DNA from 3 places in the Bacillus pumilus genome. Region 1 is predicted to be linked to each of the others. Evidence: predicted binding sites of a transcription regulator. Region 1 holds the regulator's gene; each other region holds the start of a gene.
The links. Region 1 encodes Rex, which represses fermentation and respiration genes when NADH is low (regulators of the CRP and FNR family bind a similar motif). Its sites were predicted from a motif close to TTGTGAAATATTTCACAA; they were not measured.
Positions count from the first base shown of each region.

Region 1 (6,033 bases):
CTATTGCGGGGTCTGGATCGTCATGGACGATGCACAAATTACGAACATTGCGATTCTCCCTGAGCATAGAGGAAAGGGTTACGGGGAAGCATTGCTGCGATATGTCATGGAATTTTGTAAAGAAAAAAAGACAGATCATCTTTCTTTAGAGGTGCGGGTTTCGAATACACCTGCACAATCCCTTTATGAAAAGCTTGGTTTCAGACCAGCTTCTATTCGAAAGAATTATTATACGGATAATGGGGAAGATGCATTGGTCATGTGGGTGAATATAAATGAGTGAACAAACAGATCGATTTATATTAGGTATAGAGACAAGCTGTGATGAAACAGCGGCATCTATTGTGAAAAATGGGAAAGAAATTGTAGCGAATATTGTCGCATCGCAAATAGAAAGCCATAAACGATTTGGCGGAGTTGTCCCAGAAATTGCTTCAAGGCATCACGTGGAGCAAGTCACCATCGTGTTAGAAGAAGTGATGGCACAGGCCAATATGAGCTTTCAGGATTTAGATGCCATTGCTGTCACAGAAGGACCGGGCTTAGTTGGTGCTCTTCTGATCGGTGTCAATGCAGCCAAGGCACTGAGCTTTGCTCATCAAATTCCTCTTGTTGGTGTACATCATATTGCGGGGCATATTTATGCAAATCAACTTGTAGATGAATTGCAGTTTCCATGTTTGGCTCTTGTTGTCTCTGGTGGACATACTGAGCTTGTACTAATGAAAGAGCACGGGTCTTTTGAGGTTATCGGAGAAACATTAGATGATGCGGCTGGAGAAGCTTACGATAAAGTGGCCCGGACGATGGGTCTCCCGTATCCAGGCGGACCTCATATTGATCGGTTAGCACATGAAGGAGAGCCAACGATTAAGCTTCCACGTGCATGGCTTGAAGAAGGTTCCTATCACTTTAGCTTTAGTGGATTAAAATCAGCTGTTATTAACACACTACACAATGCATCTCAAAAAGGAGAAACAATTGCTCCAGAGAATTTGGCAGCAAGTTTTCAAGCAAGTGTCATTGAGGTGCTTGTTGGGAAAACATTAAAAGCGGCTGAGGCCTATGGCGTCAAGCAGGTTGCCCTAGCTGGTGGAGTCGCTGCCAATAAAGGACTGAGAGAAGCCTTAACGATAGCATTCACGAAGCTTCCTGACGTGAAGGTTATTATTCCACCATTATCTCTTTGTACAGACAATGCAGCCATGATCGCTGCTGCTGGAACCATTGCGTTTGAAAAAGGTATAAGAGGCGATATGGCGATGAATGGGCAGCCAGGCTTACCGCTTGTCTCATATGAATGAAAACTCCTGTGGATACACAGGTTTTTTTCATTTTTAATGAAAGCGATTTATTCACAAGTAAACGTGATATATCCACAATTGTTAGAAAATTTCGTTTTAAAATGAAGTGGATCTGCACAAATACGTTCTTTTATGTGGATATGTGATTAAATCTCTGTGGATAAAGTGGATAAGTCCGATTTTCAAAAGAATAATAAAGAAGTTATTGTGGATATTAATGTGGATAAGAAATCTTCACTAAAAAGAAAAAAGAGCACCCATTAGGGCACTCTTTACGATTCGGATAGCTCTTCCCACTCTGAGAAAAGGGATTCCAGCTCTTGATGAAGTGTATCGTTTTCTGTTTGAATGTTTTGGACCTTCTCGTGATCTTGAAAAATAGCAGGATCACATAGAAGCTCTTCATTTTCACCAAGCCTCGCTTCAATGACAGCAATCCGTTCTTCAATTTCCTCGATTCTGCGCTGCTTTTGTCTTTCTTTCTTTTTCAGTTCTTTTTCTTCCGCATAAGAAAGCTTTGCCGTTTCAACTGGCTTGGCTGCTTGTTTTTTCAGCGCCTCATTTTCTTGAATCGCTTCAAGCTCTAATTGTTCATTTTTCTTTTCAAGGTAGTAGTCATAATCACCGAGATACTCTTTTGTTTCTGTAGGCGACAGTTCGAATACTTTCGTTGCCAGACGGTTGATAAAATAACGGTCATGAGACACAAATAAGATGGTTCCTGGGTAATCAATCAGTGCATTTTCTAAAATTTCCTTACTATCTAAGTCTAAATGGTTCGTAGGCTCATCAAGTATCAAGAAATTGGCTTTTTGGAGCATCAGCTTTGCCAGGGCAAGGCGCGCTTTTTCTCCACCGCTTAATGCATGAACGGGCTTTAAGACGTCGTCACCGGAAAAGAGGAAGTTCCCTAAACATGTCCGAATTTCTTTTTCATTCATATGAGGATAGTCATCCCAAAGCTCATTCAGCACTTTTTTGGAGGATGTCAGTTTGGCTTGTTCTTGGTCATAGTAGCCGATTGTTACATGAGATCCAAGTGTGATGTCGCCTTTTACAGGCTTTATTGTGTTCGTTAACGTTTTTAAAAGGGTTGATTTCCCGATCCCATTAGGACCAATGAGTGCCACGCTATCCTCTCGTTTGATCTGAAAAGAAAGAGAGGATAGGAGCGGTGTTTTTTCATCATAACGAATGTCGAGATCATGTACCTTCAGCACATCATTGCCGCTTTGTCTCGTAATATCAAAATGAAAGTTTGCAGATTTTTCATCACCTAATGGCTTATCTATACGATCCATCCGTTCCAGCTGCTTGCGTCTGCTCTGAGCGCGCTTTGTGGTTGAGGCTCTTGCTAGGTTGCGATCTACGAAATCCTGAAGCTTTGAGATTTCTTCTTGCTGCTTTTCGTAAAGCTTCATATCGCGCTCTAGCTGCTCAGCTTTCAGATCAAGATACTTACTATAGTTGCCTGCAAACTTTTTCATGGCAGTTCTTGAGACTTCATAAACATGGTTCACCACTTTGTCTAAGAAGTAGCGGTCATGGGACACGATCAGAATGGCGCCTGTATAATTTTGCAAATACTGCTCCAGCCATGATAAGGTATCAATATCTAAATGGTTGGTCGGCTCGTCCAGAATTAAGAGTTCTGGTTTCATTAATAAGAGCTTTCCAAGCGCTAGACGGGTTTTCTGGCCGCCGCTTAAGGATTGAACGGTTGTCCCATCTTCAAAGTGACTAAAGCCGAGCCCATGAAGAATGGAGCGGACGTCTGCTTCGTATTGATAGCCGCCTTGGTCTTTAAATTCCTGCTGTAGCCTGTCATAGGTTTTCATGAGGGAATCTAGCTCAGAACCTGTAGAGGAAGCCATTTTCTCCTCGATGGTTCTCATCTCTTGTTCCATCTTTTTCAAATGATCAAAAACCGATAATAATTCGTCTTTTAACGTACGTGTAGACGTCACATCGGTATGCTGTGCTAAATAGCCGATCGATAGGTCTTTCGGTTTGATGATCTCACCTTGCTCGTAAGACAATTGACCGGCAATGATTTTCAAAAGGGTGGATTTGCCTGCGCCGTTACGACCTACAATGGCAATCCGATCCCTTGCTTTGACTTCCAATTTTATATTCGTTAAAACGGTATCAGCACCAAACGATTTGGACAGCTGATTCACTTGTAGAATCATCATGTAACTTCACCTCTGCTATAATATGTTAAGTGTAGCTTATCAGCAGTAAACCAGCAAATGTTACATACAATCGCCATATTCAAATGAAAGACAGATAGGAAAAAATAGTGTATCATTTGAGTGAGGGAGCGTTGAAAAGATGAGTCAATTTAGCCACTTTAACGAACAGGGAAGAGCAAAGATGGTCGACATTAGTGACAAATCGTCTACCGTGAGAACCGCCGTTGCTGCTTCAAGTGTTCGTATGATAAAAGAAGTGTTTCATAAAATAGAGCAGCGTGAAATTGGAAAAGGGGATGTGCTGTCTGTTGCACAGGTTGCTGGCATTATGGCAGCAAAGCAAACATCTACCATCATTCCAATGTGTCATCCGCTTGCACTAAAAGGTGTGGATATCTCCTTTGATTGGGAGGAAGACGGAAATGCGCACATTCTGAACATACAAGTACAGGTGAAAACAAAAGGAAGTACGGGTGTGGAGATGGAAGCGCTCACTTCTGCTTCAGTATGTGCACTGACTGTTTACGACATGTGCAAAGCGATTGATAAAGGCATGATCATCGGTCCTACCTATTTAATTGAAAAGACAGGCGGGAAAAACGGTGATTTTCACAGAGCATCTGATATTTAAGTTGGAGGACCTTATATGAATATAGATCAGTCAAAAATTCCACAAGCGACAGCCAAACGTTTGCCGCTATATTACCGTTTTTTAAAAAATCTGCATGCATCAGGAAAACAAAGGGTGTCATCAGCAGAGCTTAGTGATGCAGTCAAAGTGGATTCTGCTACCATTCGCCGAGATTTTTCGTACTTTGGTGCACTTGGGAAGAAGGGCTATGGCTATAATGTCGATTACCTTTTGACCTTCTTCAGAAAGACACTTGACCAAGATGAAATGACCAATGTCATGCTCATCGGTGTCGGGAATTTAGGGACTGCTTTTTTACACTATAATTTCATCAAAAACAATAATACAAAAATTTCAATGGCTTTTGACGTCAATGAGAGTAAAATAGGAAGTGAGATAGGCGGCGTGCCTGTCTATGATTTGGATAAGCTTGAAGAGCATGTTCAAGAGGTAGGAGATATTCCTGTTGCCATTTTGACAGTACCTGCCGTAGCAGCTCAACCCATTACAGATCGTTTGATTGCCCTTGGCATCAAAGGAATCCTTGATTTTACGCCGGCTCGATTGAATGTGCCGGAACACATTCGAATTCATCATATAGATTTGGCGGTTGAACTTCAGTCACTTGTGTATTTCTTAAAGCATTACTCTGTTACACAGGAGGATTGACGAAAAGGGGTAAAGGGGGTGGAGCAAATGGGTCCGATCGGTCCTGGAAGTTTGGTTCTGATTGCGATTGTTGCGCTCATTATTTTTGGGCCGAAAAAGCTTCCTGAATTAGGAAGAGCAGCAGGAGATACATTACGTGAATTCAAAAATGCCACAAAAGGTTTAGCTGATGATCAGGAAGAAAAAAAGAAAAAAGAAGATCAGTAGAATAGGATGAGCTTCATGAATGTCAAAGATATGCCGCTTATGGAGCATATTGTGGAACTGCGAAAACGTTTAGTGATCATTGCGATGTTTTTTGTCGCCTTTATGGTGGCTGGTTTTTTTCTTGCTAAGCCGGTCATTGTGTATTTACAAAATACCGATGAAGCGGCCACACTGACACTGAATGCATTTAAGCTCACAGATCCGCTGTACGTGTTTATGCAGTTCGCATTTGTCATTGCTTTGGTTTTGACGTGTCCCGTGATTTTATATCAGCTTTGGGCGTTTGTGAGCCCCGGCTTATATGAAAAAGAAAGAAAGGTGACACTTGCTTATATTCCGATTGCACTGCTTTTATTTTTGAGCGGTGTGGCTTTCTCTTATTTTATTTTGTTTCCGTTTGTCGTTGATTTTATGATGCGAATGTCGAATGATTTAAATGTAGAGCAAGTCATTGGGATTCATGAGTATTTTACATTTCTGATGCAGTTAACACTTCCATTTGGCTTTTTGTTTCAGATGCCCGTTGTGTTGATGTTTCTCACAAGACTTGGCATCATCACACCGATGTTTTTATCAAAAATACGGAAGTATGCCTATTTTGTCCTCCTTGTCATTGCCGCACTCATTACACCACCAGAGCTTGTTTCTCACCTCATGGTCACCTTGCCGATGCTCGTTTTATACGAAGTGAGTATCGTCATTTCGAGAGTGACCTATCGCAAAATGCAGCAAACAGAGGAGAAAGAAAGTTATGATGTCACATAAAAAAGCATCGTGATCCGAATAAGGGTCACGATGCTTTTTCTATTGTGAAAGGAATTGATTGATCGCTTGAAATAGATGCTGATAATAGGAAGGCTCATGCGGGACAAAATCTTGTATACAGACTACTCTGCTTTTCTCACGTCGTTCTCCGAATTCATCAACTCCAAAGCCATCAAGCTGCATGTTTTCATATTTTCTTGTGAAAAGCTGCTGTGCATCCATTAGCTTTGCTCTGTAAACTCCAGCGACTTCTTCCTTTTGT
Region 1 covers NZ_LT906438.1:594,560-600,592, forward strand. Annotated here, with positions in the region: gene rimI (ribosomal protein S18-alanine N-acetyltransferase) at 1-283, shown strand, start outside; gene tsaD (tRNA (adenosine(37)-N6)-threonylcarbamoyltransferase complex transferase subunit TsaD) at 276-1,304, shown strand; gene CKW02_RS03010 (ABC-F family ATP-binding cassette domain-containing protein) at 1,577-3,499, opposite strand; gene moaC (cyclic pyranopterin monophosphate synthase MoaC) at 3,639-4,130, shown strand; gene CKW02_RS03020 (redox-sensing transcriptional repressor Rex) at 4,146-4,799, shown strand; gene CKW02_RS03025 (twin-arginine translocase TatA/TatE family subunit) at 4,827-5,006, shown strand; gene tatC (twin-arginine translocase subunit TatC) at 5,022-5,771, shown strand; gene CKW02_RS03035 (NUDIX hydrolase) at 5,811-6,033, opposite strand, start outside.

Region 2 (6,033 bases), 290 kb from region 1:
GATCATATCCAGCAAAGGAAGATAATCCTTGCTTTTACCTGATATCTTCGTCAATATTTGCATTCCATTCCCTCCAATTAATCAATTCCATTTGTTAATATTTAACTTGTTTCACATTGTAAATGATGTTATCGATTTCAGAACAATAACTTTGTGTAAAGGATTTGTTAATATGTGTACAATTTATGAAATTGCCAAACGCTGCGGGGTTTCAACCACCACCGTTTCCAGAGTGCTGAATCATCATCCATATGTGTCAGAGGAAAAGCGCCAGCTCATTTTACAGGTGATGAAAGAAATGGAATATACACCGAGTTCAGCGGCTCGCACCCTTCGTTCACATCAGACAAAAACCATTGCTGTGTCTGTCCCGGCTGTGGACCATCCTTTTTTTGCACAATTCATTAAAGGAATTTCAAAAGAAGCACTGGATCAAGGCTATAAAGCCATCGTGCTTCAGACGTTTTATCAGGAATCATTAGAGCTTGAAGGGCTTCAATTATTAAAAAGAAGAGAAGTAGATGGGGTCATATTAGGGGCATTAGAAAATCCGTGGGAAAAGATCGAGCCATTTTTAACGAACGGCCCTATTGTCATGGCGAATGAATATCATCAAACAGCAGACATCCCGATTATTGGATACGATGAGCGGGAAGCTGCCTATAAAGCAGTTGACTACTTGATTCAGTCGGGGCGGAAATCGATCGGGTTTTGCTTTGATACAGAAAGCAGTGAAGCACAGAAACAAAGGAAACAGGGCTATCTCGATGCTCTTTCTGCACACGGCTTGCCGCTGCATGACGATTGGCTGTTCGGCGAGGCCTTCACCATTGAAGACGGTTTTCGCTTAATGGATGTCATTCATGACATGAAGAATGCACCTGATGCCATATTCACCGGTAATGATCAAGTCGCAGCAGGGCTCATTAAACAGGCCATTTCTTACGGTTATCAAATTCCTAAGGATCTAGCGGTGATCGGCTATGACAATCAAGACATTTGCGAGGTGACAGCTCCAACGATCACCACAATCGACATCCCGATCGTAGAGCTTGGCCAGCGGTCTGTGCAGCAAATAATCGAGATCCTGCAAGACCAAAAACCATTACAGCGTGAACATATCCAGCTGCCTACCCGGCTCGTGACAAGGGAATCGACATAAACAAAAAAGACTAAGAGCTGTCTCAGTCTTTTTTGGTGACAAAGGGCTAAAATGATCTTTATTTTAGCCCTTTGTTTTCCTTTTTTCAGCGTGATAGAAAACCTTTGCAGTCTAGGAAGGACGAGCAACGGAGCGGAGCGAATTTGACATTCGTGAGCACCGGAGCACAGGCCTGACAAAGAATGCGAAGGTTTGTCTACACGCTGTGACTGAGAGCTGTCTCAGTCTTTTTTTAAACCTATATAAATTGAGCAAGAATGAATGTCCATACACACACTATGCCGAGCAGGATGAAGCTGTACTTCACAGTCTTTTGGAAGAGCTCAGATTCTTTACCTGTTTCTCCAACTGCTGCTGTAGCAATGGCGATAGATTGTGGAGAAATTAATTTCGCCATGACCCCGCCTGTTGTATTTGCTCCGATTAACAAACCTGCTTGAGAGCCGATTTGAGAAGCAGTAACTGCTTGAAGGTTACCGAATAAGGCGTTGTTACTCACGACAGATCCTGTAATAAACACCCCGATCCAGCCAAGCACTGGGCTGACAAGCGGGAACAAATCGCCTGTTTTGGCAAGTGCAAGCCCAATGGCTGAACTTAGTCCAGCGAAGTTCGCCAAGTTGGCAAAGCCCATGACAAAACAAATAGTGAGAACTGGTACCCAAAGCTCTTTCACTGATGCTTTTAAGCAGGCAGCGCCTTCTGTTAATGTAATATGTCTGCTAAACAAACCTGTCAGCATCACCGCAATCAGAATGGCAGTACCCGTTGCACTGATCACATCAATTTTAAAGATCGCATCAATAGGTGTTGCTGTTTGTGCAATTGGTGGTAATTTTACAATTTGCTGATGCAAAAATGGCATTTTTACTAAAATGGTTGTCCAGTTGAACGGGCCTCCTACAGCAAACAATGCTTTAAATGCTGGCAGACTCCATACCGTAATCACGGCAGTTAAAATATAGAATGGAGACCATGCTTTCAGCACTTCAACGCCGCGATACGTTTGTTTCTGTTCAATGTCTGGTGCCCCTTCTTCACGATAAATATGTTTCGGCTGCCATTTTCGAAGAAATAAAGCCAAAATCCCCATACTTGCTAAAGCTGAAATAATATTGGCAAGCTCAGGACCCATTGTCACCATTGTGACAGCTTGCAAAATGGCATAGCTTCCACTCACAACAAGCAAGGCAGGGAGCGTTTCTTTAATCCCTTTGAATCCGTCCACAATGAGAATGAGTAGGAACGGAATACAGAATGAAATAAACGGAATCGTAAACACAAGGGTTTGAGATAATGCAAGCGGCGTCATATTGCCCATTTGCGCCCCTGTAATGACTGGGATACCCACAGCACCAAATGCGCCAGACGCAGCATTGGCAATTAAGCAGAGCATCGCAGCTTTCAGCGGTTTAAACCCAAGCTCTGTTAAGAGAGCGGCACTAATCGCAATCGGTACACCAAACCCAGCGGCTCCCTCTAAAAATGCGTTAAAACTAAAACCAATTAATAAGAGCTGAAGACGTTGATCTTGAGAGATTCCTGCAATACTAGAACGAATAACATCGAATTTACCAGATTTCACAGCAATTTTATAGAGCCACACCGCCATGATGACGATATATCCAATCGGCCACAGCCCATTAGATATACCGAGCAGCACAGCAGATAATGCCTTTTCAATTGGCATGTGAAAGAAGAAAACCGCTGTTACAAAGCTGACGATTAAGGTAAAACAAGCGGCTAAAACACCTTTTAACTTAAATACGGTTAATGCAAGTAGGAAAAACAAAATTGGAAGCATTGCTACCAATGCACTCACGAACTCATTACCAAACGGATTATATATTTGCTGCCACATAGTGATTCATCCTTTTCTGCTCAGATAGGTTGCTTTTGATTAAAAATGAGGAGCCAAAATCTCTTTTAACACATTCACACTGTGCGCGAATTGTTCTTTTTCTGTATCATTCAGTGCAAGCTCTATCACTTCTGTTGCGCCATTTCGATTCACAAGGGCAGGTACACCAATGTAGACATCTTCTGCTCCGTACTCTCCATCTAAGTAAGTGCTGACAGTCAAAATACTGTTTTCATTGTGCAGAATCGCTCTTGTTATGCGGGCCAAACTCATCGCTACGCCGTAGTAAGTAGCGCCTTTTTTCTCAATGATTTGATAAGCGGCATGACGGACATTTTCCATCATCTCATCTAAATCTTCTTGTTTGTATTGATCATTTTTCTTCATTAATTCTGTAATCGGTACACTTCCGATATTCGCATGACTCCAAACAGCAAGCTCTGTATCCCCATGCTCTCCAATGATGTACGCATGCACATTGTGTGCCGCTGCGTCAAAGTACTCACTAAGCATGTATCTAAATCTTGCAGTATCAAGTGTAGTTCCACTGCCGATCACTCGTTCTTTTGGCAGTCCACTGAATTTCCAAGTCGCATATGTTAAAATATCAACAGGGTTTGTGGCGACTAAGAAAATACCATCGAATCCACTTTTCATCACATTGTCTACAATGCCTTTAAATATATTTAAGTTTTTTTCAACAAGGTCAAGTCTCGTTTCACCTGGCTTTTGGTTCGCTCCAGCACAGATACACACAATGTCCGCATCCTTACAATCCTCATAATCTCCATACCATGTGTTCACCGGATGCGGAGCAAATGCTTTCCCGTGGTTTAAATCCATGACGTCACCCATTGCTTTATCTTGATTCAAATCGATGACAACCAATTCATCTGTGATCACTTGATTTATTAATGTAAAGGCATAACTGCTACCTACAAAACCTGCTCCAATAAGTGCTACTTTGTTTACTTTTTCGTTTGTCATTTATCTCATCCTCCTGAGTAAAACTAGGTTGTTTTTCGTATGTGAAGTATTTCACATTCTTATTGTGCAACACTTCACAAACTTTTTCAAGGGGGTTTCTGAAAAAAAATATGTAGCGAATTTGTGAACACTCTTATTGTGCTTTCAAAGCGCTGTCTCCATGCATATTTCCACAAGAAAAAAGCTGCCAAGCCATTGTCAGCAGCTTTATACATGTTAATAAGGTCCCCAATTGATCATCACGCCGATGCAAATAAAGACAAGGCCAATGACAAACCAAATGAGCGCAAGCGGCACCATAAAACGAAGCCACTTCACATAAGGAATACCACTTGCAGCAAGCACAGCCATGAGCACACCTGACGTCGGATTGATACAGTTAACCACCCCTTCGCCAAGCATCACCGCTTCTACAGCGACCTGTCTTGTGATGCCCATTAAGTCAGCCAGCGGCGCAAGAATTGGAATAAAGACAACCGCTTCTCCTGATCCTGATGAAATCAAAAAGTGAAGAAGTGCACTCGCAATATACATCCCGATCGCACCAGCAATTGGACTAAATCCTGTCAGCATACTCGCCAAGCCATTAACCACAGTATCAAGCAGCTTACCGTTTTCCAAAATGACAGAAATGCAGCGTGCCATCCCAACAATGAGTGCGCCGTAAACAAGACTTTGACAGCCGATGATAAACGTTTTCGCAATATCATTGGCTGCTAATCCGCCAAGCAATCCAGCAGCAATGGCCATGAAAATGAAGACTCCTGCCATTTCCTTATCGGTCCAGCCAAGCTGAAGCGCGCCATATAAGAAGCCCCCAAGAGACAATCCACACACTGCTAAAATCAGCTTATGCCTGCCCGTAAATGCAGGCTTGTCCACAGATTCTGCATCAGATCCGCCAAGTCCCTTCGCAGGAAACCATTCATCTCCAAGAAGACTTCCCTTCTCTTTATTCTTTAGGCGTCTTGTATATAAATAGATGTACACAATACTAGATATAAGAAAACAAAGATAAATAATGACACGCAGGCCAATGCCAGAAAAAATCGGCAGCTCTGCAATCGTCTGAGATAACCCCAGTGGAGATGGAGACAATATGGTTGCGTTAAACCCGGCATAACAGCCGATATAAATGACCGCAGCTCCTGCCACAGCATCCCATTTCAAGGATCTTGCCACAATGATCCCGATTGGAATAAATCCTATAACAGAGTTCACGACAATTCCGGTCGTTCCAAGCACTGAAAATAATCCTCCAACAATGCAAATAAACAACAATTGCTTTGTTTGAAATCTGCTGATGACATGGTGAATCATTCCGTTAATGGCACCTGTTTTCTCCAAAATGGCTATGGTTCCACCAGTAAATAGAATGAGAAAAATAATAGAAGAAGACCCTACCATCCCTTCCTGAATGGCTGTAAAAAAGCCCACTGGACTTACGGGTGATTGATCAATGCGGTGATAGCTGCCAGGAACAGCTGTTGTAATTTCCCCTGACGTCTTTCGGTCAAATTCACCTGCTGGCACAAAATACGTTGCAACGGTACAAATGAGCGCAATGATAAATAAGAGAACATACGCATCCGGCATTTGAAGTTTTCTTTTTTGTTTCTCTGGTGGTAATACTGCTGCTGTTTTCATGTGTCAAAACCCCTTTGTCCCGATTGGAATTTCACTTAATTTTCTGAATAATCAAATGATGTGTTATATTATAAACACTGATGATATTTAAGATCAATATTATTTCACTAAAAGAATATTTTGACAGATTTTCTGTCAGCAAGGAGGCTATTCATGACAACTTTGACAAACGACATGCAGCAAACAATGAAAGACATCTTTGATCACCTTCACGCCCACCCTGAAATCAGCTGGGAAGAAACGAATACGACGGCTTATCTTGAGGACTTATTAAAGAAAATGGGCTGTCAAACTCGAACATTTGACGACTGTACAGGAGTGATCGGTGAAATGGGAGAAGGTTCACCAGTGGTCGCTGTGAGAGCCGATATTGATG
Region 2 covers NZ_LT906438.1:303,180-309,212, reverse strand. Annotated here, with positions in the region: gene CKW02_RS01715 (DegT/DnrJ/EryC1/StrS family aminotransferase) at 1-63, opposite strand, end outside; gene CKW02_RS01710 (LacI family DNA-binding transcriptional regulator) at 173-1,162, shown strand; gene CKW02_RS01705 (L-lactate permease) at 1,401-3,023, opposite strand; gene CKW02_RS01700 (L-lactate dehydrogenase) at 3,063-4,010, opposite strand; gene CKW02_RS01695 (YfcC family protein) at 4,227-5,657, opposite strand; gene CKW02_RS01690 (M20 peptidase aminoacylase family protein) at 5,811-6,033, shown strand, end outside.
Region 2: a site for Rex is predicted at 4,050-4,067, ahead of CKW02_RS01700 (L-lactate dehydrogenase). Genes of this name have one in related genera too.

Region 3 (6,033 bases), 820 kb from region 1:
GAGCTAGAGAAAAGATTGAAGCGATTGTCATCATGAAAATGAATGCAGAATTAGATTTTCAAAAAAGACAGTCGAGGCGAAGATGGCTGATACCCGGACTATTCATCTCGTTAGTTGTAGGCGCATGCCTAGGGCTTGCATTAGGTTCTGTTCAATTATCACTGCAAGATTTACTCGCTGCTTTGACGGGATCAGGTCAGCCTGTTCATGAGAAAATTGTGATTGATTTACGCCTACCGCGCGTTCTCATCGGTTTCATCGTTGGGGCCTGTCTCGCAGCATCAGGGGCGATTTTACAAGGAGTCGTACGAAATCCACTCGCTGACCCTGGCATCATCGGTGTGACGGCTGGCGGCGGATTGGCTGCTGTGCTTAGCATGATTGTGTTTCCACAATTCACGTATTTGCTGCCAGCCGCTGCTTTCCTTGGCGCTTTATTAGCGGCACTTGTGGTGTATATGCTCTCATTTGATCAAGGGGTTTCACCGCTGAAGCTGATTTTGGCGGGAGTGGCAGTCAATGCCCTGCTTGGGGCGGTGATGAATGGGTTTATGGTGCTTTATAGTGAGCGTGTACAGGCTGTCCTGCCCTTTTTATCAGGAGGATTAAATGGACGAAGCTGGCATCATCTAACCTTCGTGTCGCCATATGCGCTCGCTGGGTTGTGCCTTTGTTTTTTTGCCATCAAGCCGGCAAATCTTCTTTTGCTTGGCGATGAATCGGCTCAGCTGCTAGGTCTCAGAGTAGAGCGCACCCGGTTTTTCTTAATTGCACTGGCGGCACTTTTAGCTGGTGCAGCAGTAAGTGTGAGCGGCTTAATTGGATTTGTCGGACTAGTCGTTCCTCATTTTATCCGTCTTTTAATTGGAGATGACTACCGGTATCTGCTGCCGATCTCGATGCTGGGCGGAGGCGTGCTTGTGGTTTTTGCAGATACAGCCGCAAGGGTATGGTTTACGCCAGTTGAACTGCCTGTCGGTATCCTGCTTGCCTGCATCGGTGCACCTTTCTTCCTCTATTTATTAAAAAAGAAAGGGAGGGGTTAAGTTGGATGTGATAGCTATGGATGACGTGAGTCTCAGTCAAGGAGGCTTTCAGCTGTCATCTATTTCAGCAGCTGTTCCTAAAGGAAGCGTGACAGGAATTATTGGACCGAATGGATCAGGGAAGTCGACTTTTATTAAAGCAGCCGCACGTCTTACGTCAATCGAAAGCGGCACGATATACATTCACGATATACCGCAAAAAGAGATGACAGCTCAGGAGATCGCAAAGGAAATCGCCGTTCTCATGCAGACGAGAACAGCCATTCCATCTATGACCGTACGGGAGCTGGTCGCACTTGGACGCAGTCCGCATCGTTCGATCTGGAAAAAAAGCTCGAAGACAGATCAAGAAGCGATTGAGTGGGCGCTTGATGTGACCAATAGCCGGATTAATGAAAATAGAATGCTGCATACATTGTCTGGCGGAGAAAGGCAAAAAGCGTATATTGCGATGGCGCTCGCTCAGAAGACAGAGACGATTATTCTGGATGAGCCGACAACTTACTTAGATATTGCGCATCAGCTTGATTTACTAGAGCTGCTCAAACAGCTGAATAAGACGCATGGGATCACCATTTTAATGGTTCTTCACGACCTGCAGCAGGCAGCAAAATATTGTGACCGCCTCATCGCGATGAAGCGTGGTCAGATTTATCAAATAGGGACACCAAAAGAAGTATTAACAGAAAGCTTTTTCAAAGAGGTCTTTGGAATTCAGGCTGAGGTTCACTTAGACGGTGATCATCCGCTTATTATTCCAATCGCTTCGATCCAACAACAAAAGGGAGATGAACAAAACATGATCATTGTCAACAACCAGGTAAGAGTAGAAAAAGGCAGTGCCGACCACCTCGTCAAGCGTTTTAACAAGCAGGGACAAGTAGAATTCATGGAAGGATTTTTAGGCATGGAAGTATGGGTCACACAGCAGACAACCGATTACGATGAAGTGACCATTCATACACGCTGGAATCGAAAAGAAGACTTTGTGAATTGGACAAAATCTCAGGCATTTGGTGATGCGCACGCTCATGGAAAAGCGAAACCTGAAGGTCTATTAAAAAACAAAATTACGTACTATGAAGTGCAAGTCACTAGACCAGCCTTACAGAAAAAAGCCTAAAAAAGAAACACAGCGCTGCAACTCACATGCAGCGCTATTTTTTTACGTTTTTTTACTTTCTGTCACATATCTTTGACAAAGTATTCAAACAACTGACACAATACCTCCCAATTTTTAGGTAAAATTTACTTTATTTTTGAAGCGTATGGGTGTAAAGTACAGGTATAAATAACTAACCGAATGAAAAGCAAGAGTAAAATTTCACCGAGTAAACCATTTCAAACAGGCTATTATTTGTGAATCATTGAACAAATAGTGAACATTTTGTGAAATGGTGAGCATAGACATTTCGAATCATTCGGCATGTGAAAGTAAGGGAGGATGTAAGGCTGTGAGTGAGCTGTTTTTAGCAAGATTTCAATTTGCTTCAACGACATTATTTCATTTTATTTTTGTTCCTATGTCAATAGGTTTGGTGTTTATCGTTGCATTGATGCAGACCCTTTATGTCGTCAAGAAAAAAGAGATTTATAAAAAGATGGCGAAGTTTTGGGGTCATCTATTCTTACTCAATTTTGCAGTAGGTGTGGTGACAGGGATTCTCCAGGAATTCCAGTTTGGGATGAACTGGTCAGATTATTCAAGGTTTGTCGGTGATGTATTTGGTGCACCGCTTGCCATTGAAGCACTGCTCGCCTTTTTCCTTGAATCTACATTTATTGGACTTTGGATATTCGGCTGGGATCGTCTGCCGAAGAAGATTCATTTATTGTGTATTTGGCTTGTTTCCCTTGGTACGATCTTTTCGGCGTTTTGGATTTTACTCGCCAACTCATTTATGCAAGAGCCAGTTGGATTTGTCATTAAAAATGGCCGTGCAGAAATGAATGACTTTGGCGCTCTTGTAACGAACCCGCAGCTTTGGGTTGAATTCCCGCACGTTCTGTTTGGTGCGCTGGCTACAGGTGCATTCTTTATTGCAGGAGTTAGTGCCTATAAAATGATCAAAAAACAAGAAATCGCCTTTTTCAAAAAATCATTCCAGATTGCCATGGTTCTCGCTTTAATTTCTGGCTTAGGTGTGGCATTCTCTGGACATGATCAAGCGAAGCACTTAATGGAATCACAGCCAATGAAGATGGCAGCAAGTGAAGCCCTTTGGAAGGATAGTGGAGATCCAGCGGCTTGGACACTATTTGCCAATATTGATACAGATAAAAAAGAAAACTCTGCGGAGATCAATATTCCGTTTGCTTTAAGTTACTTGGCTTATTCGAAGTTTAGTGGAGATGTGCCAGGCATGCTGACCCTTCAAAAAGAATATGAAGCAAAGTTTGGTCCTGGAGACTACATTCCGCCAGTAAAAACAACCTTCTGGAGCTTTAGAATCATGGTTGGTGCCGGCATGCTGATGATTTTTGCCAGTATGATTGGCTTGTACTTGAGCTTTAGAAAGAAACTCGAAACGAACAAATGGTTTTTACGCTTCATGGTAGGGATGATTGCATTCCCATTTATTGCGAACTCAGCTGGCTGGATCATGACTGAAATTGGGCGTCAGCCGTGGACGGTCTTTGGTATGATGACGACGGCTCAATCGATTTCGCCAAACGTATCGTATGGCATGCTGTTATTCTCAGTCATTAGCTTTACGACGATGTATCTGATTCTTGCCATCTTGCTTGCCTACCTATTCATTCGAGAAATTAAAAAAGGTGCACATTCGGAAGAGGATACAGATCAAAAGGATGAAACGGACCTGTCTACAGATCCATTTGATGGAGGCGCATATCATGGCATATCTTAACGAGATTTGGTTTATTCTTGTCGCAGTATTGTTTGTTGGATTTTTCTTCTTAGAAGGATTTGATTTTGGTGTTGGGATGTCCATGCAGCTGCTTGGAAAGGATGCGCACGAACGCCGCATTTTAATTAACACGATTGGTCCTTTCTGGGATGCGAATGAGGTCTGGCTGATTACAGCTGGGGGCGCTATTTTCGCTGCTTTCCCTAACTGGTATGCCACGATGTTCAGTGGATACTATATACCGTTTGCGGTTCTCCTCTTAGCACTTATCGGGCGCGGAGTCGCCTTTGAATTCCGAGGGAAGGTTGAGAAAGCCTCTTGGATCAAAGCATGGGACTGGGTGATCTTCTTTGGCAGTCTGTTGCCGCCGTTTTTACTCGGTGTGCTATTCACAAGTATTTTACGCGGGATGCCAATTGATCAAGACATGAACATGTACGCTGGTTTTACGGATTTTGTGAATCTTTATTCAGTGATTGGCGGGTTAGCTGTGACGGTTCTTTGCCTTCTGCACGGATTGATTTTCGTCACACTTCGTACAGAGGGAGATTTAAGAGATCGTGCGAGAAAGCTTGGCAAACGTGTCCTGCTTATTGCGCTACCAGTTCTTTTCCTATTTGTTGGTGTATCTATCATGGAAACAGACATTTATACGGTACGCCCGATCATCACCATTCCGTTAACTGTCCTCATTGTGGTTTGTTACGTAGCGGCGCTATTCTTTATGAAAAAAGAACGTGATGGCTGGACATTCCTATTCACAGGTGCGGGAATCATGGTGACAGTGACGATGCTGTTCACTGCATTGTTCCCGCGCGTTATGATTAGCTCAATCAACCATACGTTTGATCTGACCATTCAAAACGCTGCATCTGGATCTTATTCACTGACGGTGATGACGATTGTTGCCATTTCTTTGCTGCCCTTTGTGCTTGGGTATCAAATTTGGAGCTATTACGTCTTCCGTAAACGTGTAAGCGGTAAGGAGCCAATGACCTACTAATGGATAAACGTTTGCTTCAATTAAAAGGAATGAGAGGGCTTCTTGCCCTCTTAGGTATTGTGTCACTCATCCAAGGAGCAAGTATTATTTTCCAAGCACAGTGGCTGGCACATGCCATTACTACGCTGTTTGACGGGAAAAGCCTTTCGCAGGCAACGCCTTATGTCCTGCTGTTTCTTGCTGCCTTTCTGGTGCGGCACGGTCTCACCTTGATTCGGGAGAAGGTCATGTTTACCTACTCTTCCCGAATTGGAGCAGACGTCAGAAAACAGCTGTTAGACCAACTCTTTCGTTTAGGTCCAGCTTTTACAAAGAAAAAGGGTACAGGAAAGCTTGTCACATTAGCGATGGAGGGAATTGCTCAATATCGTCAGTATTTACAGCTATTTTTACCGAAGATGGTGAACATGGCTGTGATACCGGCAATGGTCCTCATCTATGTTTGGACATTAGACGAAACATCTGCCGTCATTTTAATCGTGACGCTGCCGATTTTAATTATCTTTATGATTTTGCTAGGTCTTGTCGCTCAGCGTAAAGCGGCCAAACAATGGAGATCGTATGAGAAATTATCCAATCATTTTACTGACTCTCTCCGCGGCCTTGAAACGCTTCGTTATTTAGGGATTAGCAAAAAACATTCCCGCAATATCGGGGAAGTGTCAAAGCGATATCGAAAGGCGACCATGAGCACGCTGAAGGTCGCATTTCTTTCATCATTTGCGCTTGATTTCTTTTCCATGCTGTCGATTGCAACCGTCGCTGTCTTTCTTGGCTTGCGATTAATTGAAGGAGAGCTTCTGTTATTGCCGGCTTTGACGGCGCTCATGCTGGCACCGGAATATTTCCTGCCAGTACGTGAAGTGGGAAATGATTATCATGCCACGCTAAATGGAAAAGAAGCGAATGAGGCGATGCAGGTCATTTTAGAAGAAAAGGGCTACCGCGCGCAGGAAACACAATCAGTGCAGTTGAACGAGTGGAATGAACAGTCTGCGCTCACCCTGCAAGATGTGAGTGTCCAGCATGACGAACATGCCCCTTATTCGATTCAGGATGTAGATCTCACTGTGAAAGGGAAGAAAAAAATCGGAATCATTGGTGCCAGTGGTTC
Region 3 covers NZ_LT906438.1:3,625,978-3,632,010, reverse strand. Annotated here, with positions in the region: gene CKW02_RS19000 (ABC transporter substrate-binding protein) at 1-36, shown strand, start outside; gene CKW02_RS18995 (FecCD family ABC transporter permease) at 33-1,046, shown strand; gene isdG (heme oxygenase) at 1,048-2,169, shown strand; gene CKW02_RS18985 (cytochrome ubiquinol oxidase subunit I) at 2,501-3,916, shown strand; gene cydB (cytochrome d ubiquinol oxidase subunit II) at 3,903-4,919, shown strand; gene cydD (thiol reductant ABC exporter subunit CydD) at 4,919-6,033, shown strand, end outside.
Region 3: a site for Rex is predicted at 2,404-2,421, ahead of CKW02_RS18985 (cytochrome ubiquinol oxidase subunit I). Genes of this name have one in related genera too.